4 regions of the Mycobacterium sp. HM-7 genome follow, and region 3 is predicted to be linked to each of the others. Evidence: predicted binding sites of a transcription regulator. Region 3 holds the regulator's gene; each other region holds the start of a gene.
What was found. Region 3 encodes LexA, which represses DNA repair genes until DNA is damaged. Its sites were predicted from a motif close to CGAACANNTGTTCG; they were not measured.

Region 1 (7,366 bases), 1.1 Mb from region 3:
CCAAGACCCACATCGCGCGCGTCATCACCACCGGCGGTTCACAGAAGGCACTCAACGCCGCCCAGCGTGGCGTCGCCGTTCTGAGTCAGGTCGACGGCGCCCGGTGGTTGTCTCTCGAAGGCAAGTCGACGGTCAGCAATGACGTCGACGACGTCCGCGACGCCGAGCTGCGGTACGCGCAGCGCTACCGCACCCCGCGCGTGAATCCCCGGCGCGTCGTGATCGAGGTCCGGGTCGAGCGCGTCCTCGGCTCCAGCGAGCTACTGGACCGCGGCGAGGCTTAGTCAACTTTTCAGGTTCTTCTCCGGCGACCTGCCGATCGTGGTGACGGTTCGACGCCCAGCGCAATCGCTCTGCTTTCCAACGGTTCCGGACGACGGATGTGCCGGTCCGCAGTCGACGCACTGACCTTAATACGTGCAGAACCCGCGGCACGCAGCAGCCGCAGCGCATGCGGCACCGCCGTCGCGACGTGGTGTCGTGTCATTGTGCGTCACTGACGCCGTATCACCTTGCAGGACTGTCACTTTCGCCGCCATCGTCTCCGTTCTCCGCCGGATAGAGCGTGGGGTGGTGGTAGTGGTTGGTTCGGGGTTGGCCGACGTCGAGTAGTGGTGGTGGGGTCCAGTGGGTGCGGCCGTCGGGGCCCATGGTGGTGCGCCAGCCGCCGGTGTCGGCGAGCCGGTTGTCGCAGCCGCAGGCCAGGGTCATGGTGTCGATGTTGGTGAGGCCGCCGTCGCGCCAGTTGGTGATGTGGTGCACCTGCGACCGGGAGGCGGGGGCGGTGCAGTTGGGGCGGGTGCAGCCCCGGTCGCGGGCGAACAGGGCCAGCCGCTGCGCCGTGCTGGCGGTGCGCGCGGCCCGGCCCAGATAGAGCGGTTGGCCAGTGTGGTCGTCGAACACCGCGAGGTAGTTGTCCGACCCCTGGGCAGCCATCCGTACCAAATCCTTCACCGGCAGTTTCGTTCCCGTGTGGGTCAAAGCCACTCCGGCACGTTTTTCCAACTCGGCGACGGTGCAGGTGCCGACCACCGCGACGGGGAAGCCGTTGTGCACCCCGGAGGAGGAGGCCAGCATCATCCGGCCCACGAATTTGAAGGCGTCGTACTGCCGCTGCGCCACAGTGCGCGTGTCGTTGTCGATCTGTTCCTGCGTCGGCGTCCCGGAGAAGCAAGGCTGCGGATCGGCGGGGTTGCACATCCCCGGGGCGGCGTACTTGTCGAACAACACCTCCCAGTAGGCCCGCCCTTCCGGGTCGAGTTGGGCGGTGACGTCGGTGCGGCCGTCGGGCCGCTGCTTACCCATGACAAACGAGCGTTTCGGGTCAGGCTCGTCGTCGTTGGGTTCGGGCCCGTCCTGATCCAACTCATACAAAAGTTTCTGCGCAGCGCGGCGCAAATCCTCGGGGGTTTTGACCCTGGCATCGGCCACCAGATCCGTCTCGCACTGCAACACCGTGACCGGATCGGCCGCCCACAGCGGCACCTTGGTGAAGAAGTTGGTGATCACCTGCACGTGCTCGCCATTGATCGCACCCTCGGCCAGGGCGGCGGCGACCAACTCCCACACCGGGCCCAACGGTTCGCCCGTGATGGCCGAGCGCGGACCGAGGTTGTCGCAGTCCCGCACCCGGCGGCGAGCCTCCTCCCGGCTGATGCGAAGCCGGATGTGCAACACCTCAGGCCAATCCTTGGCCCCGATCTCTTTCGCCGTGGCCTGAGTTTGGGCAGCGGCCAGGATCTGCTGATCGACCGCCTCGGCGGCGCACTTCACCGTTTCGCGGCGGGACTGCACCTCCAACAAAGTGCGAATGTCCAGGCCGGTGTAATCGAGGTTGTTCACCGCCGCGACCGCGTCCTCGAGCACCGCGTAGGCGGTCAGGACAGCGGCGCGGTCGGTAGCCATATTCGAACAATAGTTCGAACCACCGACAAGAAAACACCGGGAAGCGTGACGCTAGTTACCACTGTGACCAGCGCGAACAAAGTGATTAAAGTTTTTTGGCGCGCGACCGCTCAGGACAAGACCAACCTGATCGACGGCCAGCACCCGGTCGGCGAAATGTTCGCAGTCGCGACACCGAGACCGCAGCCATTCACCAAACCGACCATTACACGGGCTACGGTCCACAACTGCGACAACTATTCGTCATAAGATGCTCAGCGTCCCCCAGACCGGCAGGAGCATCGATGTCACGCGGCACTCCGCTGGAAGACGGCGCACGGGCGGGCTCACCGCCCACCGACCGCGTCGTCAGCATCATCGAACTCCTGGCGCAACAGTCCGAACCCAGTTCGGTGGCCTCCATCGCGTCCCGACTCGAGCTCAACCGCGCGACCGTGACCTCGATCCTGCTGGCCCTGGAGCGCGCCGGTTGGGTTGTGCGCCTTGCCGATCGGAGTTACACACTCGGCCCGGGCATGCTCGGGGTTGCCGCGGCCGTGCACAACGCCCTGCCCCTACCGGAGAACCACACCGAGGTCCTGCACGACTTGGCCCACGCCACCAAGTGTGGCGTGTCGCTGGCCATGGTCGGCACCACCGAGATGACGTTCGTGAGCGTGGTGCGCGGCGTCGGCCACATCCCGGGCGGTGTCGGCGTCGGTGTGCGACTGCCATTGACGCCGCCGGCGGGCGCATCGGTGATCGCCCGCCGCGACGCGGCCAGTCAACAGCAGTGGCTCGCGGGCGCACCGCAAGAGTTGCGCCCCGACTTCGGCAACATGCTCGATCAGCTGCGCAAGGACGGCGTAGCAATATTCGATTTCGGTGACTCCAACCCTGAAGTGCTGGGGGTGCTCGGCGACGTCGCCGAGCTGCTCTCCGAACACCCGCGGCGCAGTGCGCTCCGGCAGCGGGTTTTCGAGACACTGGTGAGCCTGGGCGGAAAGCCTTACAGCACAGCACAGCTCGAATCGCCCGAGCCGCTCGCCGTGAGCTATCTGAGCACCGCCGTGGACAACGCCGCCGGCCATCCCGCCTACGAGATTCAGCTCGGACCACTGAATCCGTCGGTCAGTGCCGCCGATCGGGCGCGATACATCCACGAATTGTGCTCGGCCGCAGCAAAGCTCAGCCAGCACTAGCCATCGCCAACCCGCGCCCCGTCGGCTGCCCGGCGGGCACTTCGATGACCCACTCACCGGGAATCAATGCTTGCGCCGCCACGATCCGGATGCATACCATCTGCCCGTCGCCAATTATTTGGCAATAAACTGACAATTATTCGTCATCATTGGGAGCGTAGATGGACACGGCAACGACGCTGCATCGCATTGGAAGCTCGGCCGGATCGGGACATGCCCGGTTTGTCGGTCGCATCGGAGCACTGGCGGTTGCCTTGGGCATCGGCGTAGCCGTCGCCAACAGTCCCGGCATTTGCCTGGCCGACACCGCCACGTCCGCGTCCGCGTCGTCCGCGGACAACCCGTCGTCAACCGGCAAGCAGAAGCCCGCCAAGAAGGTGAAAACGCCTAAGCGGCAGAAGGATTCATCGAAAAAGAACGACCAGACGACGTCGTCTGCCACGACGCCGGACAAGGCAGATGGTCGTGCGGCGCCCAAGCCCGCCGACGCAGCCGCCGCGGAACAACCGGCAACCGCCGTCCCGGATGAGAAGCCGGCCGCGACGACACCACTGCCCGCACAGGCATCCGAGACCGCCGTCGCGGCGACCACGAAGGCACGCCAGAGCCGGCGTCGCACCCCGGAGGCGACCAAGCCCGCGGCCACGGTCGCGCAGCCCGCCGCCGCAGCCCCGCGGCAGCCCACCAAGCCCATCACAGCCACCGCAACCGCACCGACGTCAGCGGCGACTGCACCGAAACCAGCTGCAGCTCAGGATGTTTCGGTCTCATCTGCCGTCACGACCGTGTCGTCGGCCCTGAACGCTGCGGCCACCTCCATCACGACCACGACACAACCTGTGTCGACGGCCGCAACGGGCGGAAACGTCGTCACCCAGGTGGTGTCCAGCCTGCTCGGCGCCATCGGACTGGTCCCGCACGCCGGCACCAGTCCCGCCGCTCCGCCGCAGGCGCCGGTGCTGTGGACCCTCTTCGGCTGGATACGCCGCGAGATCGGCAACACCTTCTTCAACGCCGCACCGAAGATCGCCTACAAGCAGACCGAGATCAGCCAGACCTTCGGTGGGGTCATCACGGGAAACCTCAACGCCACCGACGCCAATGGCGACAAGCTCACTTACACCGTCACCAGCGGCCCCAAGAACGGCACAGTGACGATCCGGCCCGACGGCACCTTCACCTACACCCCGACCGACACAACAGCTTTCACCGGTGGGACCGACTCATTCACCGTCAAGGTCGATGACCGGCCGGGCAATCCGTTCCACCTCAATCTGCTGAAGTTGTTCGCACCCGACGGCGGCGCGACCACCACGCAGGAAATAGCGGTCACGGTGAAACCGACGAGCCCGCTCGGCACCGCCGACCAGATCGCGCTGGAACAGAAGGCCCAGGAAATCGTCAACACCCCACAGGTGCAGGCCGCCATCGAAGCGCTCAAGCAAGCCTGGCTGGCGCACGCCCAACAGCGATTCGGCCTGGTCGGCGGCGTCGATGCCGAGAACCTGGCGCTGCTCGACCAAGCGGCGCGCGAGCAGGCGCTCAACGCCGCGATGACGGTGGTCAACAACGATCCGGACAACCCGTTGGTGATGGCCGTCGACATGCGCGGACACAGTTGGTACGGCATAGACACCCCCGGCGGACGGTTCATCTACGACAACCCCGACACCATCTACCGCACCATCCCGGTGCGCAGCGATTCGACGTACGTGATCAGCGGCAAGTACCTGGGCGGCGTGCCCGTCGACGGAAACTTCGGCGTCTACGCCGACATCAGCGACGCCAAACCGATCGGCAATCTGTTGGCGCAGAACCTCGTCGTCAACCCCGACGGCACGTTCACCATCACCGTCGACGGCAACCCCACCCAGCCGGGACAGACCAACCACATCTACCTGCCACCGGACGCCCAGCAGATCTTCGTCCGGTACACCATGGCGGACTGGAACGCCGAGTCCGCGCCGAGCCTCACCGTCACCCGGACGAGCGGCCCGGAGGGGTCGCGCGCGGAAAGCTTCGACGAGATGGTCGCGCACACCACCGACATCCTGGCCAATTTCGGCACCAGCGCACACAACACAGCACTCGACATCGTCACCGTCAACTTGCAGACCGGCCAGCTCAAGCCGCCCAACACGCTGACCCAGCCGTTCAACTTCCCGGGCACGCTCGTGTCGCAGAAGCAGAGCCTCGGGTACTTCCAGCTGGCTGACAACCAGGCCATGGTCATCACGATCAACCCCGGCAACGCGGGATATTTCGTGGTGCCGGTGACCAACGACTGGGAACTGTCACCCGGCGACGGCACCGCGCAGACGAGCCTCAACAACGTGCAGTCGGTTGCCAATCCGGACGGCACCTACACGCTGGTCATCTCCCCCGGCGACCCCGGCGTGGCCAATTGGGTCTCCACCGGTGGCCTGAACCAGGGCACCCTCTACATCCGGTTCCAGGCTCTGGACCCCAATTCCACTGCGGCACCGGCGATCGTCTCGCAGCAGGTCGTCACCCTCGATCAGCTCGGCACCGTGCTGCCGGACGGCACCAAGTACGTCACCGACGCCGAACGAGCGGCCCAACTCGCCGCCCGCTCGGACGGCTACAACGACCGCTTCGGCCCCTACCCCCAGATCACCACAGGAGCACAGTCCGCATGACCGCCACCGCCGTCACCTTCATCCCCGGTTCCGCCGCCACCTGGCGCAGCCCCTGGGCCATGTATGCCGCACTGCGCGAACATGATCCGGTTCATCACGTCATCCCCGAGCACGCGCCCGACAAGGACTACTGGGTGCTGTCGCGCTATGCCGACATCTCGGCGGCGGCGAAAGACCACGGCACCTTCTCGTCGGCCGAGGGTCTCACCTTCAACTACGACGACATGGAAGCCGTCGGCATCAAGGACAATCCGCCGATGGTGATGCAGGATCCCCCGGTCCACACCACCTTCCGGCGGTTGGTGGCCAAGGGCTTCACCCCGCGGCAGGTCACTGCGGTCGAACCCAAGGTTCGCGAATTCGTCGTCGATCGCATCGAGAGGTTGCGCGCCAAAGGCACCGGCGACATCATCACCGAGTTCTTCAAGCCGCTGCCGAGCATGGTGGTGGCGCACTATCTCGGTGTCCCGGAGAAGGATTGGGACCGCTTCGACGCGTGGACCGACGCCATCGTGGCCGCCAACGCCACCGGCCACCAGGCGGGCGCGGGACCGGCAGTTGCCGAAATCTTCGGCTACTTCAACGAATTGATCGCCTACCGCCAGGGACACCCCGAGGACGACACCGTCTCGCATCTGGTGGCGGCGGGCTTCGGCGCTAACGGCGACACCTCGGGAATCCTGTCCATCCTCGGTTTCGCGTTCACGATGATCACCGGCGGCAACGACACCACGACCGGAATGCTCGGCGGCGCAGTGCAATTGCTCACCGCGCACCGCGACCAGCGTCAGCTGCTGATCGACGATCCGGCGCTGATCCCGGACGCCGTCGAGGAACTGCTGCGGCTCACCTCGCCGGTGCAGGGGCTGGCCCGCACGACGACGCGCGACGTCGAGGTCGACGGCACCACCATTCCGGCCCATCGCAAGACCCTGCTGCTGTACGGCTCGGGCAACCGCGACCACCGGCAGTTCGGTCCTGACGCCGAGGAATTGAACGTGCTGCGCCGCCCCACCCAGATCCTCACGTTCAGCCACGGCAATCACCACTGTCTCGGCGCGGCGGCGGCCCGCATGCAGGCCCGCGTCGCGCTCGAGGAACTGCTGACCCGGTGCCCGGATTTCGACGTCGACGCCGACGCCGTCGAGTACGCCGAAGGCAGCTACGTGCGCCGGCCCACGCACCTTCCGTTCACGGCACAGCCATGAGCCGGGTCGAAGTCGACCGCGAGGTCTGCATCGGCATGGGCATGTGCGAGTCGATCGACAGCACGGTTTTCCAGGTCGGCGACAGCGGCACCGTCGACATCGGTGACACCACCGACGTCGATGTGCTGGTGCTGCGACGGGCGGTGGCGGCCTGTCCGACCGGGGCGTTGCGCTTGGCCGACGAGATGTAACGCGACCCCACAACCTGGCCCGGCACCGGCAACCAACCGGCATGACGCACGTCACCCCGGCATGGTTCGATCTAAGACGCCATGACTATCGCGAGCCCTTTCCCCGAGGTCCAGATCCCGACGACCGCGGTCCACGAGTACATCTTCGGTGATCTGGCCGAGTCTGATGCCGATCGCATCGCCATCACCGAGGTCGCGACCGGCGCGCAGTACACCTACCG
Region 2 (7,366 bases), 2.8 Mb from region 3:
CGGCCGGACGCTGGAAGACCCGCACCTGCCGTACAAGCTGAAATGGCTTGCCGCTCTGCGGGACACGGCGACCGGCTGGCTGGCCGACGATCCGTCGCTGCCGCTGGCGTTGATGGGTGACTGGAACATCGCACCGACCGACGAGGACGTGTGGGACATGGCGGTGTTCGCGAACTCGACGCACGTCTCGGAGCCGGAGCGGGCAGCGTTCCGCGCCATGAACGACGCCGGATTCGCGGACGTGGTGCGCCCGTTCACGCCGGGTCCGGGGGTCTACACCTACTGGGACTACACCCAGTTGCGCTTCCCCAAGAAGCAGGGCATGCGCATCGACTTCGTACTGGGCTCACCGGAATTCGCGGCGCGCGTCGAGCACGGCGAGATCGTCCGTGAGGAACGCAAAGGCAAGCAGCCCAGCGATCACGCGCCCGTGCTCGTTGAATTGGCGAAGTAGATGGCAGCCCTACCGGTTGTCTACGCCGCCGGGCCCACGAGCCGCCGCGCCCGCGTCATCCACTTCTTCGCGAATCTCCTGCTGGCCCGCATCCTGATTCGTGCCCTCACCGCGGCGGAGTTCGAGGCCACGTCTCTGCGCATCGAGCGCGTGGGACGCCGGGTGAACGGGATCGCCCGACTACAGCGGGTCCGGCCCTACCGGAAGTTCCGGCTGGTCGCAGAAAGCTGGAACGGCCTGCCGGTCGAGTCGGTGTCCCTTCTGAAACTGCCTGCCTCGACGGCGGACGGCGTCATCCTCTACTTCCACGGCGGCGGTTTCGTCCTCGGCGATCTGAACACCCATATCCCTGCCGTCGCCACCCTGGCCCGGGTCACCACGTTGCCGGTGGTGCACGTCGAGTACCGGCAGTACCCCGAAGTCGATCTGGAGACGTCCATCCAGGACTGCCTCGGCGCATACCGGCACCTGTTGAGCCAGGGCATCGATCCGGCGAAGGTCGTCATCGCCGGCGACTCGGCCGGCGGTTTTCTGGCGTTCGCCACCGCACAGCGCGCGCCCGAGCACGGCTTGCCCACTCCCGCAGGGGTTGTCGGTATTTCGCCGTTGCTCGAATTGGACAACGCGGCACGCCGGGTACATCCGAACGCCGTGACGGACGTGTTCGGGATCGCCACGGCCCTGCCCGTCATCACCGCACGGGTCTGCGCCACAGAAGATCTGATTGCGCGATTGGAACCCATGTCGGGACCCATGGAGACGATGCCGCCGTCACTCATCGTGGCCTCGGCGTCGGAGGCGCTGCTGTGTGACGCCATCCGGATGCAAGAGAAGCTGAGCCAGGCCGGACGCACATGCGAGGTCGCGGCCTGGCCGCGCCAGCTGCACGCGTTTCCGGCCATATTTCCGGGGCTGCCCGAAAGCCGCCAGGCGTATGCCCGGATCGCGCGGTTCATCTCCGGCTGCCTGGCCGACTAACCGTTCAGGAGCTGCTCCACCGACTCGACGAGCGCTTCCTCGACCCTGCGCAGCGGCAGTTCCGACCGGGTCGCCTGCGCAACGATGATCGCGCCTTCGACGGCGGCGACCGTCAACGTCGCCTGCCGGGCCGCCTGCTCGGCCGTCAAACCCGCGGACTCCAGCCGGGCGGCGATGCGGTTCTCCCAGTCGACGAAGACCGCACCGGCCGCGTCGGCCGCCTCAGGAGCCTCGCTGCGGCCCAGGGCGGCAGCGACGATCGGACAGCCGATGGCGAAGTCGTTGCTGGTCAGAGTGGCTATCCACATCTCGACGAAAGCCCGGACCGCGCCAATGGGCTCGCGATCTTTCATCAGGCCGTCGATGACATCGGCCATCATGCGACCCGCGGATGCGGTCGCATCGGCGACCAGTTCGGCCTTGCCGCCGGGGAAATTCAGATACAGCGACCGGCGCGCGGCGCCACTGCGTTCGAGCAGCTGACTGAGCCCCATACCCGAAACACCCTGGCGCCGAATCAGATCGATGGCTGTGACGACGAGCCGATCGCGGGCACTCATGTGACGTAACTCCCTGTCCTACAGCATTGTTTGCATACCGATTGGTCTACTAGCGTCTGCCCTCAATAGTAGACCGAACGGTGTAGTTCGGGTCTCGAATCGAGGGGGTCCGGGTGGGACACAACAGCCGGTTTTTCGGCACCACCAGCCGTTTCTGTGCGAAATGGGCGTGGTTGATCATCGGTTTCTGGGTGGCGTTGGCCGGCCTCCTGAACGTGACCATCCCGCAGCTCGAGCAGACCGTCGCAGCGCGCTCGGCGCCGTTCATGCCGACCAACATCAAGGCGGCGCAGACCCTACGTGAGATGTCCGACGCCTTCGGCGTCCCCCGGTCGTCCGCTGTCGGCAGCGTGGTGCTGGTCGATGAGCACGGCATCGACGCGGCCGACGAAGCCCTGTACCGGAACATCGTCACCACCCTGCAGCGGGACAAGACCAACGTCGCCTACGTGCTCGACACCTACGACAATCCGCAGTTGCGCGACATCGCGCTCAGCCCGGACCACAAGGCGATCAACCTGGTCCTCGCCGGCACCGGTGACGTCGGATCGACCAAGGCGCACAAGAACACCATCGATATCCGCGATCAGCTCAACGCGCTGCCCAAACCACCCGGAGTCGGGGTGTATCTCACCGGGCCGTCACCGACGCTGGCAGATCTGTTCAGCGCCATGGATTTTTCACTGCTGATCATCACCGCGGTGTCCGTCCTGCTGATCACACTGGTACTGCTGATGGTCTATCGGTCCCTGCCCACTGCCATGGTTCCGTTGCTGACCATCGGCATCGCCCTCGGCGTGGCCCGCCCGATCGTGTCACTGCTCGGCATGACCGGGGTCCTCACCGTCTCTAACTTCACCATCTCCCTGATGACGGCGATGCTGCTCGGTGCCGCCACCGACTACGCCATCTTCATCCTGGCGGGCTATCACGAGGCCCGGCGTAGCCAGGTGCCCGTCACCGATGCGATAGCGCAAGCCGGACAGCGGGTTTCGGGCATCCTGATCGCGTCGATGCTGACCATCGCAGCGGCCGCCACGGCGATGGGGTTCACCGAGCTGGGCATGTTCAAGGCCGCCGGTCCGCCGATCGCCATTGCCATCGTCGTCGGCCTGGCCGTCTCGATGTCACTGCCCTACGCCCTACTCTCGCTTCTGGGAAGGCGTGGCCTGGCCGAACCCCGGCCCCTCAACGACCGCCGGTGGCGCCGGATCGGATCGACCATGATCCGCCGCTCCGGAGTGCTGGTGACGGCGTCGATGGTGCTGTTGCTCGCTGCCGCATCGGTTCTCACGACCTTCCGGGTGAACTTCGACGAGAACTCCATGCAGCTCGACAACACCGAGAGCGCCATCGGTTACCAGAAGACCTACGCGCACTGGGGCGTCAACGAGGCGGCGCCCGAATACCTGATCGTCTCAGCCGACCACGACATGCGGAACACCGACGATCTGGCCGCGCTGGACCGGGTCGCCGGACGCCTCGCCGGCATGCCCGAGATCGCGTACGTCCGCTCGATGACGCGGCCGGCCGGAAAACAGTTGCCGCAGACCACCATCGGCTACCAGGCCGGCATCGTGGCAGACCGGCTCGGCGACGCCAAGACTCAGGTCACCAAGGCTGTCCCCGACATGCACCGGCTGGATTCCGGCGCCGCCCAGTTACGCGACGGCGCCGCCTCCGCGGTGACCCAGATTCCTCAATTGGTCTCGGGCATAAAGCAAGTCACCGGACTGGCTCATCAGGTCCTGGACGGATACCAGGCCGCAGGCGCGGGCCTCGCCACTCTGACCGACGGCACCGTGGACGTGCGCTCGGCCTTGGCCGATCTGAGTTCGTCCACCGGATTGCTCGATGCGGCATTGCAGGCCATCGACGGCAACGCGCAGGTCGCCGACGCCGGCCGACTGGTGAGTTCGGCACTCGGCTCGGCACTTTCGCCGGAGCCCGGTCCGGACTGTCTGCTGAACCCGGTGTGCAGCCGGGCCCGCGCGGACATCGCCGACCTCGACGCGATCTCCAATGGCGCGGTCAGCCGAGCGCTGCTGCAGGCCCAGCACCTCTCCGCGATCCCGCAGGTCACCGTCGACAAGGTTCGGGCCGCCGAGCCCGCCATCCGGGATGCGTTGGCCACGTTGCAGAAAATGGTGTCGAACCTGCCCGGCGGCTCACCGGCGCAGGCCCGTGTCCAGCTGACCGAGCTGGTGCGCGGCGCCGATCAGCTCAGCGCCGGGATGACCCGCCTCGCCGTCGGGCTCGACCAGGTCAAGGGCGGCGTGGACCGGGTGGTCGACATGTCCGGCCGACTCACCGACGGACTCGGCCAGGCGACGGACTATCTGACGACCTTGAGCACGCACACCGCCGAGGGCCCGGCGAGCGGCTTCTACCTTCCGCCACAGGGCTTTTCCGACCCGAAGTTCCGGGCCGCCCAGGACCTGCTGTTCTCCCCTGACGGCAAGACAGCGCGCATGCTGGTGATCTGGAAGATCAATCCGTACAGCGCCCAGGCGCTCGACACGTCCCGCGCACTGGCCCCGGCCGCGACTCAGGCCGCCTCCGGAACCTCCTTGCAGACAGCACGTTTCGCCACCACCGGTCTGGCCACGCTGTCGGCCGACATGCGGGACCAGGTGTGGCACGACTTCGCCCTGTACGGCATCGTCGCGATCCTGGGCGTGCTACTGGTGTTGGTCGTGCTGCTGCGCAGCATCCTCGCGCCGGTGTTCATGGTCGCGGTGGTGACGCTGTCATTCACCGCCGCCGCCGGAGTCAGTGTGCTGGTGTGGCAGCACATCATCGGCGTCGACGTGGACTGGTCGGTGTTCCCGGTGTCCTTCATGGCGCTGATCGCCGTCGGCGCGGACTACAGCATGCTGTTTGCCGCACGCATCCGGGACGAGTCCGGCGACGGGATGATCCGCGGGATCATGCGCAGTTTCGGCAGCACCGGCAGCGTCATCACCACCGCCGGAATCGTCTTCGCGCTCACCATGTTCGCGCTGATGAGCGGCCGGGTGATCAACCTGCTGCAGATCGGGTTCACCATCGGCATCGGCCTGCTGATCGACATCACCGTGGTGCGCACCGTGCTGGTCCCGGCGGCCATGGCCATGATCGGCAACCGCATCTGGTGGCCGAGCAAGCCCAGCGCGCACCCCTAGGCGATCCTCGACGGTTAGGTGGGCTCGGCATTTCTTGCCGAGCCCATCCCGCCTTGGGCTACAGCACTCCCCCGTCCGCGCAACGATCCTTGACGATTAGGTCGACTAACCGGTACGTGCCGGTCCGACTGTCGCGGTCCGTGGATTGTTCGGTGGGCCGTCCTCCCCTGGCGGGTCGCCCCGAGGCCTGGGTGGCTAGCCGAGCTAACCGTCGACGATCCAGCCCCACCCTTCCCGCAGCGGTCTGTCGGTTCCAATCACGCTGCGCCCCTTCTATTTAGACACCCTAACCGTCGGCGATGACACGCTCGCCGCGACCGCCATTTCATGTCGGCGGGCGAGCGTATGTTCGAACACATGAGCGAATCATTTGGTGGTCCCCACGCCGCGGCCGCGGCGGTCGACGCGATCACCCTCTCGACCCGGGAGGAGAACGCCGCCGGCGCCCGCCGACTGGCGGCGATCGGTGACCTGTGGGAGCTGCGAGCCCCCGACGATGACATCGAGAAGAGGTATTGGGCGATCGACGGCTATGCCGGGCTGGTGGTCGAGGTTGCCGCCGCGTTGGGGGTGTCCCGCAAGCGGGCGCAGGCGCAGGTGGATCGGGCGGTGATGCTGCGCACCCGCCTGCCCAAGGTGGCGGCCGTCTACGCCAAAGGCCTGATCGATGCGGTGATGGTCGCGATGATCGTCGCCCGCACCGACCTGATCATCGACGACGACGTCGCCGGGCAGGTCGACGCCGACCTGGCCGCCAAGATCGTGGCGTGGGGGCGGTTGTCGAAACCGAAAATGGAACAACGCATCGACGCGATCATCGCCGCGTCCGACCAGGCGGGCGTGCACGCACCTCGACCACCGTCGCAGGCCCGCTACCTCGACATTCGCCCCTGCGGCCCGGGGGCGGCGAGCATCTGCGGAACGGTCGATGCCGCGACCGCCGCCGTGCTGGACGCTGTCCTGGATGACTTGGCCCGCGGGGTCTGCACGGACGATCCGCGCAGCCATGATCAGCGGCGTGCCGCGGCCATCGACGTCCTCGCCCGCGGCGGTCGGTTGCGGTGCGAGTGCGGGCAATCCGACTGCCCCGCCGCGGCGGTCGCGGCCGAACCGCTGGGCCCGACCGTCGGCACCCGCGCGGTCATCCACGTAATCGCTACGCCTGGGGCAGCGGATGGGCAGGCCCCAGGGTTCCTGCCCGGGTACGGGCAGATCCCCGCCGAGCAGGTGGCGCGGCTCGCCGAGGGGGCGACCATCCGCGAGGTGGACCTACCGCCGGATGCCGCCGAACCCCGCTACCGGCCCTCGGCCAAGCTCGCGGAGTTCGTGCGCTGCCGGGACCTGACCTGCCGGTTCCCGGGCTGTGACCGGCCCGCCGAGGCCTGCGACCTCGACCACACCGTGCCATATCCGGCCGGTCCGACGCATCCCTCGGACCTCAAATGCCTATGCCGGTTCCACCATTTGTTGAAAACGTTCCACGGCTGGAGCGACCACCAATACCCCGACGGAACCGTCGTCTGGGTCGCCCCCACCGGGCACACCTACATCACCAAACCCGAAGGCGCCCACTGGTATCCACAACTGGCCATACCCACCGGAACACCCGAGATCGCCGAACAACCGGTACGCACACCCGCGCGCGGCTACTGCATGCCCAAACGCCAACGCACTCGGGCCCAAGAACGCCAACAACTCGTCAACCAAGCACGCATGGTCAACGAAGAACGCATCGCCGGCGAGGAATGGCGCCGGTGCCGCGAACTCGAAATGGCCTTGGCCGCAGAGGAATGGGATGAACCCGCACCATTCTGATTGCAGAAATGCAGCCGCTCACAATCGATTTCACTACGGGCACCCCAAGAATTGGCAGGTCGCGTTGGTGTTCTCGCCCGCGACGGTGCGGTAGTGGGGGTGGCCGCCGTACCAGCCGTCTTCCGCGGTCATGCCAACGACCTGAGGTGGCGTTCCGCGATGTACCAAGTTGTACCGGTGGCAGGTCGTCCAGTCCCAGTCGACCTCGGTGAAGCCTCCGGGGACCGGCTGGCCCGGACACCAGGTACCCGAGGAGGGTTCTGCTTGGGCGGTGCCGGCGCTCAATCCGAAGGCGGCCAGACTCATTCCGCCGGACAACAGTGCCGCCGCGGCCAGTCGTGTGATTCGTCGCGTCATGTGACTCGACCTCTCTGTTTGTTCGGCGACACTGTCGT
Region 3 (7,366 bases):
TTCGACAACTCGGGACATTTCCCATTTCATGACGACCCCGATCGATTCGTGGCGCTCGTCGAGAATTTCATCGACACGACCACGCCATCGGTTTACGACCGCGATGCCCTGCGCGGCCTCCTGCAGGCCGGCGTCACCGCCAAATCGATCGACGCCCCGCTCGATACGAAGGTTGCGGTACTCGACGCACTCGAGACCGACGAACGCAGCGCGACCTAGCGGCCGTCAGCCCGACGACGTCACGCCGCGGTGTGCCCGCAGCGCCTCGATTTCGCGTTCGAAGTCCTCGGCGGACGAGAACGAGCGGTACACCGACGCGAACCGCAGATAGGCGACCTCGTCCAGGTCGCGCAGCGGCCCGAGGATCGCCAACCCGACCTCATGGCTCGGCACTTCGGGAGATCCGGTGGCCCGCACCGCATCTTCGACCTTCTGCGCCAATTGATTCAAGGCGTCGTCGTCGACCTGCCGACCCTGGCACGCGCGCCGTACGCCTTTGATCACCTTGTCCCGGCTGAACGGTTCGGTGACTCCGCTGCGTTTGACCACCGAAACGACCGCAGTCTCCACCGTGGTGAACCGGCGACCGCATTCCGGGCACGACCGGCGACGCCGAATCGCCTGCCCTTCATCAGCTTCTCGCGAATCGACCACACGCGAGTTCGGATGCCGGCAGAACGGACAGTGCATCACCGCTCCTTCGCCGCACCGACAATCGACCGTTTCGAACGGTCTCGAGCCTACCCGTGCCGCTCTGACGCGGCCGGGCGCCGTGCCGATCGAGGTGCGCACGGGCTGTCCTCAGCCGACCGGCGCGATCAGCGTCTGCCCGGCGTTCAGCGCCACCGACGGCAACTTGTTCAGTTCCTTGATGCGGTCGACGACGGCGCTGACCGGTGCGTCGGGCGCCACCCGCCGCGCCACCTGCTGAATCGACTCTCCCGTCTGCACCCGGACCACCGCGAGCTGCGCGGGCACGGAGGCGGCCGACGAGGTCGGCTGGACGGCCTCCCCGAACTGCGCCACCAGGCCCAGCCATACGGTGATCCCCGCCGCGACCAGCGCCAGCATCACCGTCGTCAACGGCGTGATCGGGTTGCTCCGGTGCGAGGCGCGAGACGTCAGCACGCCGGTGCCCCGGTGCCGGAACGCCGCACCCGAGGGACGGGAACCGGCCGGCCGCAGCCGGGCCTGCCGCTGACGATTCACATCTCCACGCCGAGGCACGGTGCGGACGACGACGTCGGTCGGGTATTCGCGGGTGATGACGGTCATGTCGGTTCCTCTCAGGAGTTCGTACATAGGTTCGATCGCTCTTATGTTCGACTATATCGCCCAAACGTTCGAACGGTAGAACATGTGATCGAACTGTTGCGAACGATACGACCACCCACCGACAAGTTCCGTTCCGCGACTTCGTCACCGCTTTCACCACGTCACAACCGGCGTCACAACCAGATCCCGCCCGCGACACGCCGATCCGGCCATCTCGAACACATGTTTGATGATTCGGGTGCACTGGGCTAGATTCGTCCCTATGAGCGACAGCACCGATACCCCGGACACCCAGACAGGCGGACGATCCAGCAGCCTCACCGAACGTCAGCGGACCATCCTCGACGTGATCCGCGCCTCGGTGACCACCCGCGGCTACCCGCCCAGCATCCGGGAGATCGGCGATGCCGTCGGCCTCACGTCAACCTCGTCGGTGGCCCACCAGCTGCGCACGCTGGAGAAGAAGGGTTATCTGCGCCGGGACCCGAACCGTCCGCGCGCCGTGGACGTCCGCGGCGCCGACGACGCGACCGGAGCCACCATCACCACCGATGTCGCCGGTTCCGACGCGCTGCCCGAGCCGACCTTCGTCCCGGTGCTCGGCCGGATCGCCGCCGGCGGCCCGATCCTCGCCGAGGAGGCCGTCGAAGACGTCTTCCCACTCCCCCGAGAACTCGTGGGCGAGGGCTCGTTGTTCCTTCTGAAGGTGGTCGGCGAGTCCATGATCGACGCCGCGATCTGCGACGGCGACTGGGTCGTCGTGCGGCAGCAGAATGTGGCCGACAACGGTGACATCGTCGCGGCGATGATCGACGGCGAAGCCACGGTGAAGACCTTCAAGCGCGCCAAGGGCCAGGTGTGGCTGATGCCGCACAACCCGGCATTCGATCCGATCCCGGGCAACGACGCCGTCGTCCTCGGCAAGGTCGTGACCGTCATCCGCAAGATCTGACGCCCGCCGGACCTACAGGTGAGCCCCGCTGCAGTCGCTCGCAGCGGGGCTCAACCGTCTACGGTCAGCCTCGAACGAATCCGTTGGTGACCGCGAATTCCTCACTGGCGAACCAGATTTCAACGTCGGCGTCGTCGTATCCGGGAGCCCCCGGCACCCAGTACAGGCCTGATTTGGTGTTGGCCTTGATGACGTAACCTTCGGGCGGCTCGGCACCGGTCGCGACGCGGAACGACATCTGCGCGGTCTCGGGCTCCTCCGCGCCGAGCGCGTGATGCCTGCCGCTGGCCGGGCCGGCCGCGGTGTCCTCCGCGGGCGTCGCGATCGCAGGCGGCTCGTCGACGTGCGGCTCGGCCTCGGCGACCTGCTCCTCGGGCTGGGGCGCACGTTCATCAGCGTCCTGGTCCCCGGCGTCGGCAGCAGCCGGCGCAGCCCAGGCTCGGTCGCCCGGATTCCGCGGCCGAAGGCCCGCGAAGCCCGCCAACCCGGCAGCGGTCAGACCCGCCGCCGCGCCACCGCGACGCAGCGCGTCCGGCAGTTGCACCGATGCCGTCGGCTCATCGGCTGGTTCGTCAGCGCCATCGGCGTCGCTCGCCTGCGGCTCTGGCTCGTAGGGCTCGGCCGCGTCGACGGGCTCGGCGTCAACTTCGGCTTGCGTCTCAGCATCGGCGTCCGGCTCACCGGCGACCGGCTCGTCCGCGGGCTGCTCGGCCGTGAAATCGGGGTACACCGTCGGCGCGGTGTCGATGACGTCCGGGTTGCTCTGGAACGCGGGGCCACCGTGCGGGCCGTCGAATTGCTGGTCCTCCGCCGGGAATTCGTCGCTGTACTCGCTGTCGACGCCGCCGTCCGCGTACTGCGGGTCGCCGTACTCTCCGTCGCCGAACTCGTGGTCGTCGTAGTCGTACGCATCCTGGTCATCGGGGACTTCCTGACCGGCACCCCGCCGGCGCCGCAGCAGGGCCGCGATCACGATGCCGACCACCACCAGCAACAGCGGGATGATCGCCAGCAGCCACCACCAGTGGAACTCGTACCACTTGCCGGCCTCGTCGGACTGGGAGGTCACGCCGCCCGGCAGGTCGACGCTGGGCACCTGCAGACCGCTCAACTGCGACGCAAGCTCCGCCGGCTCGGTGCTGAACGCACGGCTGGACTTGTTCCACGAGACCGAGCCGCCGGTGAACTTCTGGCTGACGACGTCGCCGTTCACCGTCTGGTCAGCGGTCGGCGCGCCGAGCTTCCCGGTGGCGCCGCCGAGCTTGTCCCACGCCGCGTTCATCGCGCCGCGGACGACGAACGCGCCGTGCTCGGGTGTCCAGAATATCGCCGGGTTGTCGGCCGCGGCGAAGGTGGCGATCCGACTCGTCGGCGAAATGCCGCCGTCGGTCTCGTTGCTCGCCGGGAATCCGAGATCGCCCTGCGGCCCACCGGCCGCGCGGTACTTGGCCAGCACGTCGCCGGTGACCGCGTGGGCGCCGGTCGCCGGCGAATAGAAGATGGTGCCGCCGGCGAAGTTCTGCGCCACGCCGTCACCGACCTTGTACTGGGCGCCCTGCTCGTCACCGAGGGTGCCCTGCGGCCCCCCGGCGGCCCGCCGGGCCGCGGCGATGGCCGTCGTCGCGTCGCCCGGCACGTCCAGCCCGGTCAGTTGGCCTGCCAGATCGGCGGGCGAGGTCGTGAATGCCTTGGTCTTGGCGTTCCAGCTCACCTCACCGCCGGTGAAAGGCTGGGAGACGACGTCACCCTTCCAGGATTCGTCGGAGGTGGGCACGCCGAGAGTGCCGGCCGAACCGCCGAGCTTGTCCCAGGCCGCGTTGATCGCGCCGCGGACGACCCAGGCGCCGTTGTCGGGCGTCCAGAAGATGACCGGCTTGTCGGCCGCGCTGAACGTGCTGTTGCGGCTGTCGGTGGCCCTGCCCGCCCCCTCGTCGATGGTCGGGAAGCCGAGATCGCTGTCCGCGGCGCCGCCCAGCGCCTGGTACTTGTCGAGAATTGCGCCGTAAATGAGATGGGCACCGGTGCTCTCGGTGAAATAGATCTTGCCGCCCGCGAAGTTCTGCGCGTATCCCGCGCCGACTTGGTAGACGTCACCGTCCTTGGCGCCCAGCTCACCCGTGTCACCGCCCGCGGCATCCCAGGTGTGGGATATCGCCGCGTCGGCGTCGCCTTCCGGTGTCGCCAATGCCGTCGGAGCCATGAGCAATGCCACCGCGACAGAAAGGGCCCCGACACCAGCCCATCCGCCACGGGTTCGCAGCCCGGTCATCGAATTCCTCCCGCGGTTGGCAAAACTCCGGATACAAATTCCGTCAGACAAACTCTCTTGATTGAGAGATTCTGTCAACTTTGCTTCAGTTCATGCCCATCGTGCGGGATATCGGGCGGTGACGCGCCAGTGTGTCGCGCTTCGATATGCGAATAAATTCGCGTCGGCAATTAGCTAAACGCCCAATCCGCGGCCGATGATCTCCTTCATGATCTCGGTGGTACCGCCGTAGATCGTCTGGATCCTGGAGTCCAGGAATGCCCGCGCAATGGGATATTCGCGCATATATCCGTAGCCGCCGTGCAGCTGCAGACACCGGTCGACCAGCCGGACCTGCGCCTCCGTCGAATACCATTTGGCCATCGCCGCCTGGTCGATTGTCAGCTTTCGATCGAGATGCAGACGAATGAACTCGTCGACCATGATTCGCACCGCAGTGGCCTCTGTCGCCAGTTCGGCCAACACGAATCGACTGTTCTGGAAGCTGCCGATCGGCTTGCCGAACGCTTTACGCTCCTTGGCGTATTGCAATGTCGATTCGAGTACGGCCTCCATCGCGGCCGCAGCCATCACGGCGATGGAAATGCGCTCCTGGGGCAGATTCTGCATCAGATATACGAATCCCATGCCCTCGACCCCGAGCAGGTTCTCGGCCGGAACTCTGACGTCCGTGAACGACAATTCGGCGGTGTCCTGGGCGTCGAGCCCGATCTTGTCGAGATGACGGCCGCGCTCGAAGCCCGCCATGCCGCGCTCGACGACGAACAGGCTGAAGCCCTGCGCGCCCTTGTCCGGGTCGGTGCAGGCCACCACGATCACGAGGTCGGCGTGAATGCCGTTGGTGATGAACGTCTTCGAGCCGTTGAGGACGTAGTGATCGCCGTCTTTGACCGCGCGGGTCTTGATGCCCTGCAGATCACTGCCGGTGCCGGGCTCGGTCATCGCGATCGCGGCGATCAGTTCACCGTTGCAGAAGCCGGGCAGCCAGCGCTTCTTCTGCTCCTCGTTGGTCAGTTCCAGCAGGTACGGCGCGATGACGTCGTTCTGCAGTGTGAAGCCCAGGCCGCTGTGCCGTCCGGCCGCGGTCTCCTCGCTGACGATGACGTTGTAGCGGAAGTCCGGGTTCCCGCCGCCGCCGTACTCCTCGGGCACGGCCATGCCGAGAAATCCCTGCTTACCGGCCTCGCGCCAGACCTCGCGGTCGACGATCTTGGCCTTCTCCCATTCCTCGCGGTAGGGCTCGGCGTGCCGTTCCAGGAACGCCCGGTACGACTCGCGGAACAGCTCGTGCTCGGGTTCGAACAACGTGCGGTCGTACTTGATGACACCCATGCGAGACCTCCGGTACTGGATAAGTTTGACAACAACTTATCCCAACCGGGCGGTTGGTTGTGAGCGGGCCCACATGCGACGCGCCGCCGGGCGCGGACTACCGGGCCTGGGTACGTCCCGACTGCGAACGACCCGACTGTGCGCGACCCGGCGCCTGCTGGCCACCCGAACGCCGACGACGGCGCTGGCCCTGGCCGGCGGTCGCCGTCTTGGCCGGACGGTTACCGCCGCGAGGCGCGGGAGCCTCCTTGGGCGCGGGAGCCCGGTACGGCGCGATCTCGCCGACCAGCGCCTGCACCGGCGCCGAGTCGGCGACGACTTCCTGCGGCCGGGCGGTGATGCCCGCCTTGCGCAGCAACTGCTGGGCGTCTTTGCGCTGCTCGGGCAGCACGACGGTGACGACGTCACCGGCGCTGCCGGCGCGGGCCGTGCGGCCCGAGCGGTGCAGGTAAGCCTTGTGCTCGGCCGGCGGATCGACGTGCACGACGAGTTCAACCTCGTCGACGTGGACACCGCGCGCCGCGATGTCGGTGGCAACGAGCACCCGCGCATCCCCCGCGCTGAAGGCCGCGAGGTTGCGGTCACGCGCCGGCTGGGACAGGTTGCCGTGCAGGTCCACCGACGGCACGCCGGCCTCGGTGAGCTGGCGGGCCAGCTTGCGGGCCTGGTGCTTGGTCCGCATGAACAGGATGCGCCGGCCCGTGCCGGACGCCAGCCGGTGCACGAGTTCCTGCTTCGCCGCCGTGTTCGAGACGTGGAAGACGTGGTGGGTCATGGCGGGCGGCGGCGCGTCGATCTCGTCGACCGAGTGCGTGATCGGGTTGGACAGGAAGCGCCGCACCAGCTTGTCGACGCCGTTGTCCAGCGTCGCCGAGAAGAGCATGCGCTGCCCGTCGGCGGGCGTGGCCGCCAGAATCCGGGTGACGCCCGGCAGGAAGCCGAGGTCGGCCATGTGGTCGGCCTCGTCCAGAACGGTGACCTGAACGGCGTCCAGGCTGACGAGCTTCTGCTTCATCAGGTCTTCGAGGCGGCCCGGGCACGCGATGACGATGTCCACACCGCCGCGCAGCGCGTCGACCTGGCGGTTCTGCGATACGCCACCGAAGATGGTGGTCACCTTCAGCCCCATGGCGGTGGCGAGAGGTGCAACAGTGGCGGCGATCTGGGTGGCCAGCTCACGGGTGGGAGCCAGGACCAGGCCGCTGGGTCGCGACGGGCGCCGCGAGACGCCGGTCAGCCGGGCCACCAGCGGAATGGAGAACGCCAGGGTCTTGCCGCTGCCCGTGCGGCCGCGGCCGAGGACGTCCCGGCCGGCCAGGGTGTCGGGCAGGGTGCTGATCTGGATGGGGAACGGCGCGGCGATGCCGCGGCCGGCGAGCGAGGCGATGAGCGCTTCGGGGACGCCGAGCTCAGCGAACGACGACGATTGTTCTGCAGACATGGATAAATACAGCCTTTCCGGCACGGTGGGTCGACAATGCCGGCGGCAGTATCGGTCGCCGCGAGAAATGCTGGTGCAGAGGGAACTGAAGGCTGTC
Region 4 (7,366 bases), 2.1 Mb from region 3:
CGGGCGTTGCCACCGGCAATCACCTTGGCGCCCTTGACCTTTGCATCGTCGACGTGGCCGGAGACGGTCTTGAGCTGACCTTCGGAGATCAGGCTGCCCATGTCGACGGTGAAGTCGTACGTCGTGCCGAGCTGCATCTTGCGCACCTGGTCGCCGAACTTGCGGGTGAACTCGTCGGCGATGTCGCGGTCCACGTAGATGCGCTCGATCGAGATGCAGAGCTGACCGGCATTGGAGAAGCAGGCGCGGGTGGCAGCCTTGGCGACCTTGTCGAGGTTGGCGCCGCGGGCGACGATCATGGCGTTCTTGCCACCGAGTTCGGCAGAGAACCCGATGAGGCGACGGCCGGCGTGCTCGGCGAGGTGGCTGCCGGTGGCCGACGAGCCGGTGAACATCAGGTAGTCGCAGTTGTCGGCGATCGCGGTGCCGACCACCGAACCCGGCCCGGGGACCACGGCGTAGAGCGCGCGCGGCAGACCGGCGCGGTAGAGCAGTTCGGCGCAGGCGAGCGCGCAGTACGGGGTCTGGCTGTCCGGCTTGAGCACCACGGCATTACCCGCGAGCAGGGCAGGCACGGCGTCGGACACGGTCAGGGTCATCGGGTAGTTCCACGGCGAGATGACGCCGACGACGCCCTTGGGCTGGTAGGCCACGGTGGTCCGGTTCAGGCCCGGCAGCAGGGGTGCGACCCGGCGGGGCTTGAGCAGCTTGGCCGCGACCTTGGCGTAGTAGTCCGCGTTGGCGAAGAGGTCGATGATCTCTTCCTGGGCCGCCCACCGCGCCTTGCCGGCTTCGGCCTGCAGCAGGTCCATCAGGAACTCGCGGTTCTCCAGCACCAGGTCGCGGTAGCGCGCGATCACCGCGGCCCGCTCGGCTACCGGCCGCTTGACCCAATCCCGCTGTGCCGCACGCGCTTTGGCGAACGCCTTCTCGGCGTCTTCGGCGGTCGCGACCGGGATGGTGGCCAGCGGCTTGCCGGTGAAGACCTCATCGATGGTGCGGGTCGGCCGAGCGTCGACGTTCTCAATGGCGGCCAGTTGGCGCAAACGATCGAAAACCTGCGCTGACGGTGCGGGCATACTGGCTCTCCTGAGTCGATCACGGGTGCGCGGTAATTTTGCGGTACCGGCGGTCTCGGTAAGACTACTCGACAGCCTGCGGCTGCCATAGATCCAGCTTTTTACAAATCGGCCGATATGTCAATGAACTGGGCAAAATTACCCACTTCGTCCGACAGTGGGTCAGTCATCGGGGTGATGCCGGCGCGGATCATGGCTCTCAACGGAAGTCCCGGGATTTGGCCGCTACCCGCAGATCGAGACGGCCCATCCGGTCCGCGATCACGGTGACCGCCCCGCTGGCGTTCTGGACGATGCCGCGCACCAGCAGCGCCGGTGCCGTCTGTGCCAGTTTGCGGTGCCGGGACCACACCCCCGGTGCGCACAGCACGTTGACCATCCCGGTTTCGTCCTCCAGGTTGATGAACGTCACCCCCTGCGCGGTGGCCGGACGCTGCCGGTGCGTCACCGCACCGGCCACCACGATGCGGGTGCCGTCGGGCACCTCCAGCAGCCGATTTGCCGGGACCACGTCCAGTGCGTCGAGGCCTTCCCGCAGGAATTGGGTCGGGTAGCTGTCCGGCGAGATGCCTGTGGCCCACACATCGGCGGCCGCCAGCTCCAGTTCCGTCATGCCGGGCAGCGCCGGAATGCCGCCGGCCGACCCGACGCCGGGCAACCGGTCGGGGCGTTCCGCGGCCGCCGCCCCGGCCGCCCACAACCCCTCCCGCCGGGTGATACCGAAACACCCCAGCGCACCTGCGGTCGCCAGCGCCTCGGCCTGCGGCACCGACAATTGCACCCGACCGGTCAGGTCGAGCAGAGACGTAAACGGCCCGCCCGTTTTTCGTTCGTCGACGATGCGCTGCGCCAGCTCGTCCCCGATGTGCCGGACCGTTCCCAACCCCAACCGCACCTCGGTGCCGCGGTTCTCGCACGTCGCGTACGCCAGGCTGGCGTTCACATCCGGCCCGTGCACCAACACCCCGTGCCGGCGGGCGTCGGCCACCAGCGACTGCGGCGAGTAGAAGCCCATGGGCTGGGCCCGCAGCAATGCCGCACAGAACACCGCGGGATGGTGCAGCTTGAACCACGACGAGGAGAACACCAGCGACGCGAAACTCAGCGCGTGACTCTCCGGAAAGCCGAAATTAGCGAAGGCTTCGAGCTTTTCGTAGATCCGCTCGGCTGTCGGTCCGGTGATGCCATGCAGTTCCCGCATGCCGTCGTAGAACCGCCCGCGCAGCTGCCGCATCCGTTCGGTGGATCGTTTGGACCCCATGGCCCGGCGCAGCTGGTCGGCCTCGGCCGGCGTGAAGCCGGCACAGTCGACGGCCAGTTGCATCAGCTGCTCCTGGAACAGCGGCACGCCCAGGGTCCGGTCCAACGCGGGCTTCATCGACTCGTGCTCGCAGTCCGGCTTCTCCAGTCCGTTGTGCCGCCGGATGTACGGGTGCACCGAGCCGCCCTGGATCGGGCCGGGCCGGATCAGCGCCACCTCGACCACCAGGTCGTAGAACTTCTTGGGCTTCAGCCGCGGCAGGGTGGCCATCTGCGCCCGGGACTCGACCTGAAACACCCCGACTGAATCAGCGCGCTGCAACATCTCGTACACCGCGGGTTCGGTCAGATCCAGCTTGGCCAGGTCCACCTCGAGGCCCATGTGTTCTCTGGCCAGGTCGATCATGTAGTGCAGCGCCGAGAGCATGCCCAGCCCGAGCAGGTCGAACTTCACCAAACCGATTGCCGCACAGTCGTCTTTGTCCCATTGCAGCACGCTGCGCTTTTCCATCCGCGCCCACTCCACCGGACACACGTCGGCGATCGGGCGGTCGCAGATCACCATGCCGCCGGAGTGAATTCCCATGTGCCGCGGCAGATTCCTGATCTGCAGTGCCAGGTCGATCACCGCCTCGGGAACGTCCTCGACATCCGGGGAGTCGGCCAGCCCGTTCCACCGACTGATCTGCTTGCTCCAGGCGTCCTGCTGCCCCTGCGAAAAGCCAAGGGCCCGAGCCATGTCCCGCACCGAACTGCGGCCGCGGTAGGTGATGACGTTGGCCACCTGCGCCGCGTAATCGCGGCCGTACTTCTCGTAGACGAACTGGATGACGTTCTCGCGCAAGTCCGATTCGATGTCGATGTCGATGTCGGGTGGACCGTCGCGCGCCGGGGACAGGAACCGCTCGAACAGCAGCTCGTTGGCGACCGGGTCGACATTCGTGATCCCCAGGGCGTAGCAGACCGCCGAGTTGGCGGCCGATCCCCGACCCTGGCACAAGATGTCGCTCTCCCGGCAGAATTCGGTGATGCTGTGCACCACCAGGAAGTAGCCGGGGAATTCCAGCTGCTCGATGATTTTGAGCTCATGCTCGATCTGCCGGTACGCCTTCTCCCTGTCCGCATCCGGCTTCCAGCCGTAGCGACGGGTCGTCCCCTTCGCCACCAACTCGCGCAGCCAACTGATCTCGGTGTGCCCTTCCGGCACGTCGAACGGCGGCAATTTCGGTGCGATCAGCCGCAATTCGAACGCACACTGCTCCCCCAGGTCGGCGGCGTTCGTAACCGCACCCGGATGGTGCGCGAACAGCCGGGCCATCTCTGCCCCGGACCGCAGATGGGAACCGCCCAGCGGGGCCAGCCAGCCTTCGGCCTCGTCCATCGAGTGGCGGGCCCGGATGGCGCCCATCGCCATCGCCAGTTTCCCCCGCGACGGTGCGGCGAAATGCGCGGCAGTGGTGGCGATGACGTCGAGACCGAACCGCGGCGCCAGCGCAGCCAGCGTGGCATTGCGTTCGTCGTCGAGCGGGTGCCCGTGGTGTGTCAGTTCGACAGTCACCCGGTCCGCACCGAACCGGTCCACGAGGTCTTTCAGGGCAGCCGCTGCCGCATCCGGGCCACCCACCGACAAGGCTTGGCGGACATGACCTTTACGGCAACCGGTGAGAATCTGCCAGTGTCCGCCGGCGGCCTCGGTGAGGGTATCCAGGTCATAACTCAGCACCCCCTTCTCGCCGCCGGCCAGATGCGCCCGGGCCAGTTCCCGGGACAGCCGCCGATACCCCTCGGGTCCGCGGGCCAGGACCAGCAGATGTGGACCGGGCGGGTCGGGCAATTCGGTGCGAGCCGTGTTGCTGAGCGAGAGTTCGGCGCCGAAAACCGTCGCCATGTCGAGTTCTTTGGCGGCCTCGGCGAATCGCACGACGCCGTAGAGCCCGTCGTGGTCGGTCAGTGCGATGGCCCGTAGATCGAGCCGGACGGCCTCCTCCACCAGTTCCTCCGGAGTGCTGGCGCCATCGAGGAAGCTGTACGCGGAATGGGCGTGCAACTCGGCGTACGGCACCGACGGAACCGGCCGCGCCGGGCGGTTCACCGGTTGATAGTCACCGCGTTTGCGCGACCAGGCCGGGCTGTCACCGCCGTCGGCCGGCGATTCCGGAGAAGCACCGGCCACCCGAGGTTTACCCTCGAGCACCCGCTGCATCTCCGCCCAGCTCGGCGGCCCGTTGTGCCAGCCCACCACCCCACAATATTCGAAACTTTGTTCGACCGCCAGATGCGCAAGCCCACGGGAACTCCGACCGGCTCGCGCGCGACTAAATCCCCGAGGGCGTCGGAGAGGGACGGAAGATGACCAGGCTGAAGCACTTGGGCAATCTGGAACGTGAAGTGATGGATCACCTCTGGGCCGCGGACGGGCCGCAGACCGTCCGCGAGGTTCACCAAGCCATCTGCGCGGAGCGCAGACTCGCGTACACCACCGTCATGACGGTGCTGCGCAGACTTGCCGGCAAGGGCGTGGTCCTACAACTGCGCCACGATCGCGCGCACCGCTACGTCGCCGCGCACAGCCGCGATCAGCTGGTGGCCGGTCTCATGGTCGACGCGCTCGGACAAGCTGCCGAGCAGAGCGACCGGCACGCGGCGCTGGTGCATTTCGTCACGCAGGTCGCGGCCGACGAGCTCGACGTACTTCGCCGCGCCCTCACCGCCGTCCACCCCAACGCACACGAAACCGACAGTCGCCCAGCGCGTTTGAGTCCCCGACTCAGCGCCTGACCGGGCGACGTCCGTATCCGCTCAGTCGGTGAAGTCGATCCGGACGGATACCGGAGTGGTTTCCAGCGCCTTCACCATCCCGGCCCCCATTCGACCGAATTTCCGGCCGCGCGCGACGACATCGTCATCCGGCCTGAATTCCGCAACGCCGGTGCGCCACCGATTCCCTTGGCGCACGCGGACATTCGGATTGCCGGTGATGTTGCTGCCCCAACCGGACCGCGTACCGTGCTGACAGATCACCCAAGCACCGTCGCCGTCGAACTGGGCTGATACCGGAACCCGACGCAACTGTCCGGTCTTGCGACCGATCGTCTCCAGTTCCGTGGCCAACGCAGTGTGCACACCCAGCCTGGTGAGCCCCTTCACCACCGGGTTGAGCACATAACGGCCGATGGCACGTTCCCTGCGGAACTTGCGCAGCGTCTTGTCCGGGCTGGCATTACTCATGACCGTCTCCGTACTCGAAGGCCCGACCACCTGTTGGTGACCTCCCGAGCAGCTTAGTAGACCGATCGGTATACATCAACGTTGGTCATGACGCCCGATCTCATGGCCGTTCATCCGCAGGCACTCCACATGACGGCTGTTCCAGACGTCAGCTCGTTCGGACGCGCCGACGGCTGGCCTTGCTGGCCACCCGGATGTAGGGCTCGAACGTGCCGCGCATCCGTAGCGCGTTCGCGTCGGACAGATCAATCGCGTACGTGACCCCATCGATGGAAAACTCGATCGTCTCTGCGGCGGCCGAGCCGTCCAGATCATCGGTCCATGTCGTTGAATATCGTTTCGCCACCGGAACATTCACCCCTGTAAACCACGACAGCCTGCAACGTCTCCCCGGAGAAGCTAGCGGAGCGTCACGCGACGGACTACGCGCTTTCGCCTCTTTTATTTCGGCTGGTCAGGTGGTAAGGGCACGGGCACCGGACTAGAAGTCGTCGGGCACGCCGGGTGCGACAGGCCAGCCGAACGCCACCGCGATCCGGTGCACGGCACCCGGGGTCAGCTCTTCCACCAGGCCCGCGGTCGCCAGCGCCTGCAGACTCACACCGCCGAGGTAGACAGCACCGAGCTCACGCGTGGCGATCGCGATATCGGCCGGCGCGGTGGTGGTTTCGCATTCGGCACCGTCAGGGCCGCCACGCAGACGCCACCGACCGGTGTTCCACGCACAGACCTCGTCGACGACATCCAGCACCACATCGACAGGAGCGGCGTAAGCGCGCAACGTCAGTGCGCGAGGCACGTCGACCAGCCTGACGTAAACACCGTCTCTGACTTCGCACGCCAGGGCGCGCTGGTCGGCCACCAGACTGCGGAGCGGCTCATCGACGGCAGCACCGTCGTAAGTGACGGTCCTGACCAGATCCATATCCAGGAGATAACGCCAAATCTTGGCGTACGCACGGTGATTGGTCGCCTGTACTTCTTGAACCTGGAGTTCACTGTTGGGCTGGCCGCGGTCTGTCCACCTGTTTTTAGGCCGGTAGATGGCGAATCCGCTCGCGGTGCCGTCGGCCTCGTGATGCAGGAGGAAGCGAAGCTTGCCGGCATCCTTGCGCCGCACCTCGTTGTCGTGGATCCAGTTGTCCCACCACGGGCGCGGCCGCTCCATCAGTCCGGGCCGCCGCATCATCGCCCGCTGGTGGATCTCGGGTCCCCTCGCCATCAATGTCTCGGCGTCGACGTGCGTCACCGAGCCGTCGCCCAGCTGGACATCCGGCCGGAATCCCAGTTCACGTACCTTGCCGGAAAGCTCCGCCACCGGCACTGCCATCCCATAGCCGAAGCGCCCATAGATGGTGGCCTCAGACGCGAACAGCATTGCCAGCGCCTCGGTTCCACGCGCCCGGATGTCCTCGAGCTGGTGGCGCATCATCGCCGAGAGCAGGCCGCGGCGCCGATTGCTGGGCGAGACGGTGACCATCGTGACGGCGGCCACTGGTGTTGTGCCACCACCGGGCAGTACCACTTGCTTCCTGAACGCCCCGGCAGTGGAGACCCAGTTGGTGCCGTCGTGGAAGCCGAACGTGCGGTCGTACTCGGTGAAGGCGCGCATCAGGTCGATCTCATCCTGCTGCGGATCCTGCAAGAACACCCCGTAGGACGTCGCCATGAACGCATCGAAATCATCGCTGTCGCTCACAGAGCGCAGCGTCAAATCAGTCATGCACCAACGGATATCACAGGGGCGCATGGCGAGTCATCTGAATTTCCTTGCAGCAAAGAAAGACTGAGCGCGCAGT

Region 1: the regulator LexA is predicted to act here: its motif matches at 1,909-1,922, upstream of ACWW1C_RS16920 (DUF222 domain-containing protein).
Region 2: the regulator LexA is predicted to act here: its motif matches at 5,495-5,508, upstream of ACWW1C_RS25040 (HNH endonuclease signature motif containing protein).
Region 4: the regulator LexA is predicted to act here: its motif matches at 4,593-4,606, upstream of ACWW1C_RS21955 (error-prone DNA polymerase).

The regions. Positions count from the first base shown of each region.
Region 1 covers NZ_CM132657.1:3,510,720-3,518,085, forward strand. The annotation lists gene ACWW1C_RS16915 (F420-dependent biliverdin reductase) at 1-284, shown strand, start outside; gene ACWW1C_RS16920 (DUF222 domain-containing protein) at 508-1,905, opposite strand; gene ACWW1C_RS16925 (helix-turn-helix domain-containing protein) at 2,190-3,086, shown strand; gene ACWW1C_RS16930 (Ig-like domain-containing protein) at 3,248-5,746, shown strand; gene ACWW1C_RS16935 (cytochrome P450) at 5,743-6,954, shown strand; gene ACWW1C_RS16940 (ferredoxin) at 6,951-7,145, shown strand; gene ACWW1C_RS16945 (AMP-binding protein) at 7,227-7,366, shown strand, end outside.
Region 2 covers NZ_CM132657.1:5,181,301-5,188,666, forward strand. The annotation lists gene ACWW1C_RS25020 (exodeoxyribonuclease III) at 1-454, shown strand, start outside; gene ACWW1C_RS25025 (alpha/beta hydrolase) at 455-1,432, shown strand; gene ACWW1C_RS25030 (TetR/AcrR family transcriptional regulator) at 1,429-1,992, opposite strand; gene ACWW1C_RS25035 (MMPL family transporter) at 2,106-5,156, shown strand; gene ACWW1C_RS25040 (HNH endonuclease signature motif containing protein) at 5,514-6,971, shown strand; gene ACWW1C_RS25045 (hypothetical protein) at 7,005-7,328, opposite strand.
Region 3 covers NZ_CM132657.1:2,427,297-2,434,662, reverse strand. The annotation lists gene ACWW1C_RS11695 (alpha/beta fold hydrolase) at 1-219, shown strand, start outside; gene nrdR (transcriptional regulator NrdR) at 226-690, opposite strand; gene ACWW1C_RS11685 (LysM peptidoglycan-binding domain-containing protein) at 802-1,275, opposite strand; gene lexA (transcriptional repressor LexA) at 1,538-2,227, shown strand; gene ACWW1C_RS11675 (sunset domain-containing protein) at 2,292-4,496, opposite strand; gene ACWW1C_RS11670 (acyl-CoA dehydrogenase family protein) at 4,671-5,828, opposite strand; gene ACWW1C_RS11665 (DEAD/DEAH box helicase) at 5,926-7,269, opposite strand.
Region 4 covers NZ_CM132657.1:4,558,701-4,566,066, forward strand. The annotation lists gene ACWW1C_RS21950 (succinic semialdehyde dehydrogenase) at 1-1,079, opposite strand, end outside; gene ACWW1C_RS21955 (error-prone DNA polymerase) at 1,279-4,578, opposite strand; gene ACWW1C_RS21960 (BlaI/MecI/CopY family transcriptional regulator) at 4,689-5,117, shown strand; gene ACWW1C_RS21965 (nitroreductase/quinone reductase family protein) at 5,139-5,567, opposite strand; gene ACWW1C_RS21970 (Lsr2 dimerization domain-containing protein) at 5,716-5,913, opposite strand; gene ACWW1C_RS21975 (GNAT family N-acetyltransferase) at 6,049-7,290, opposite strand.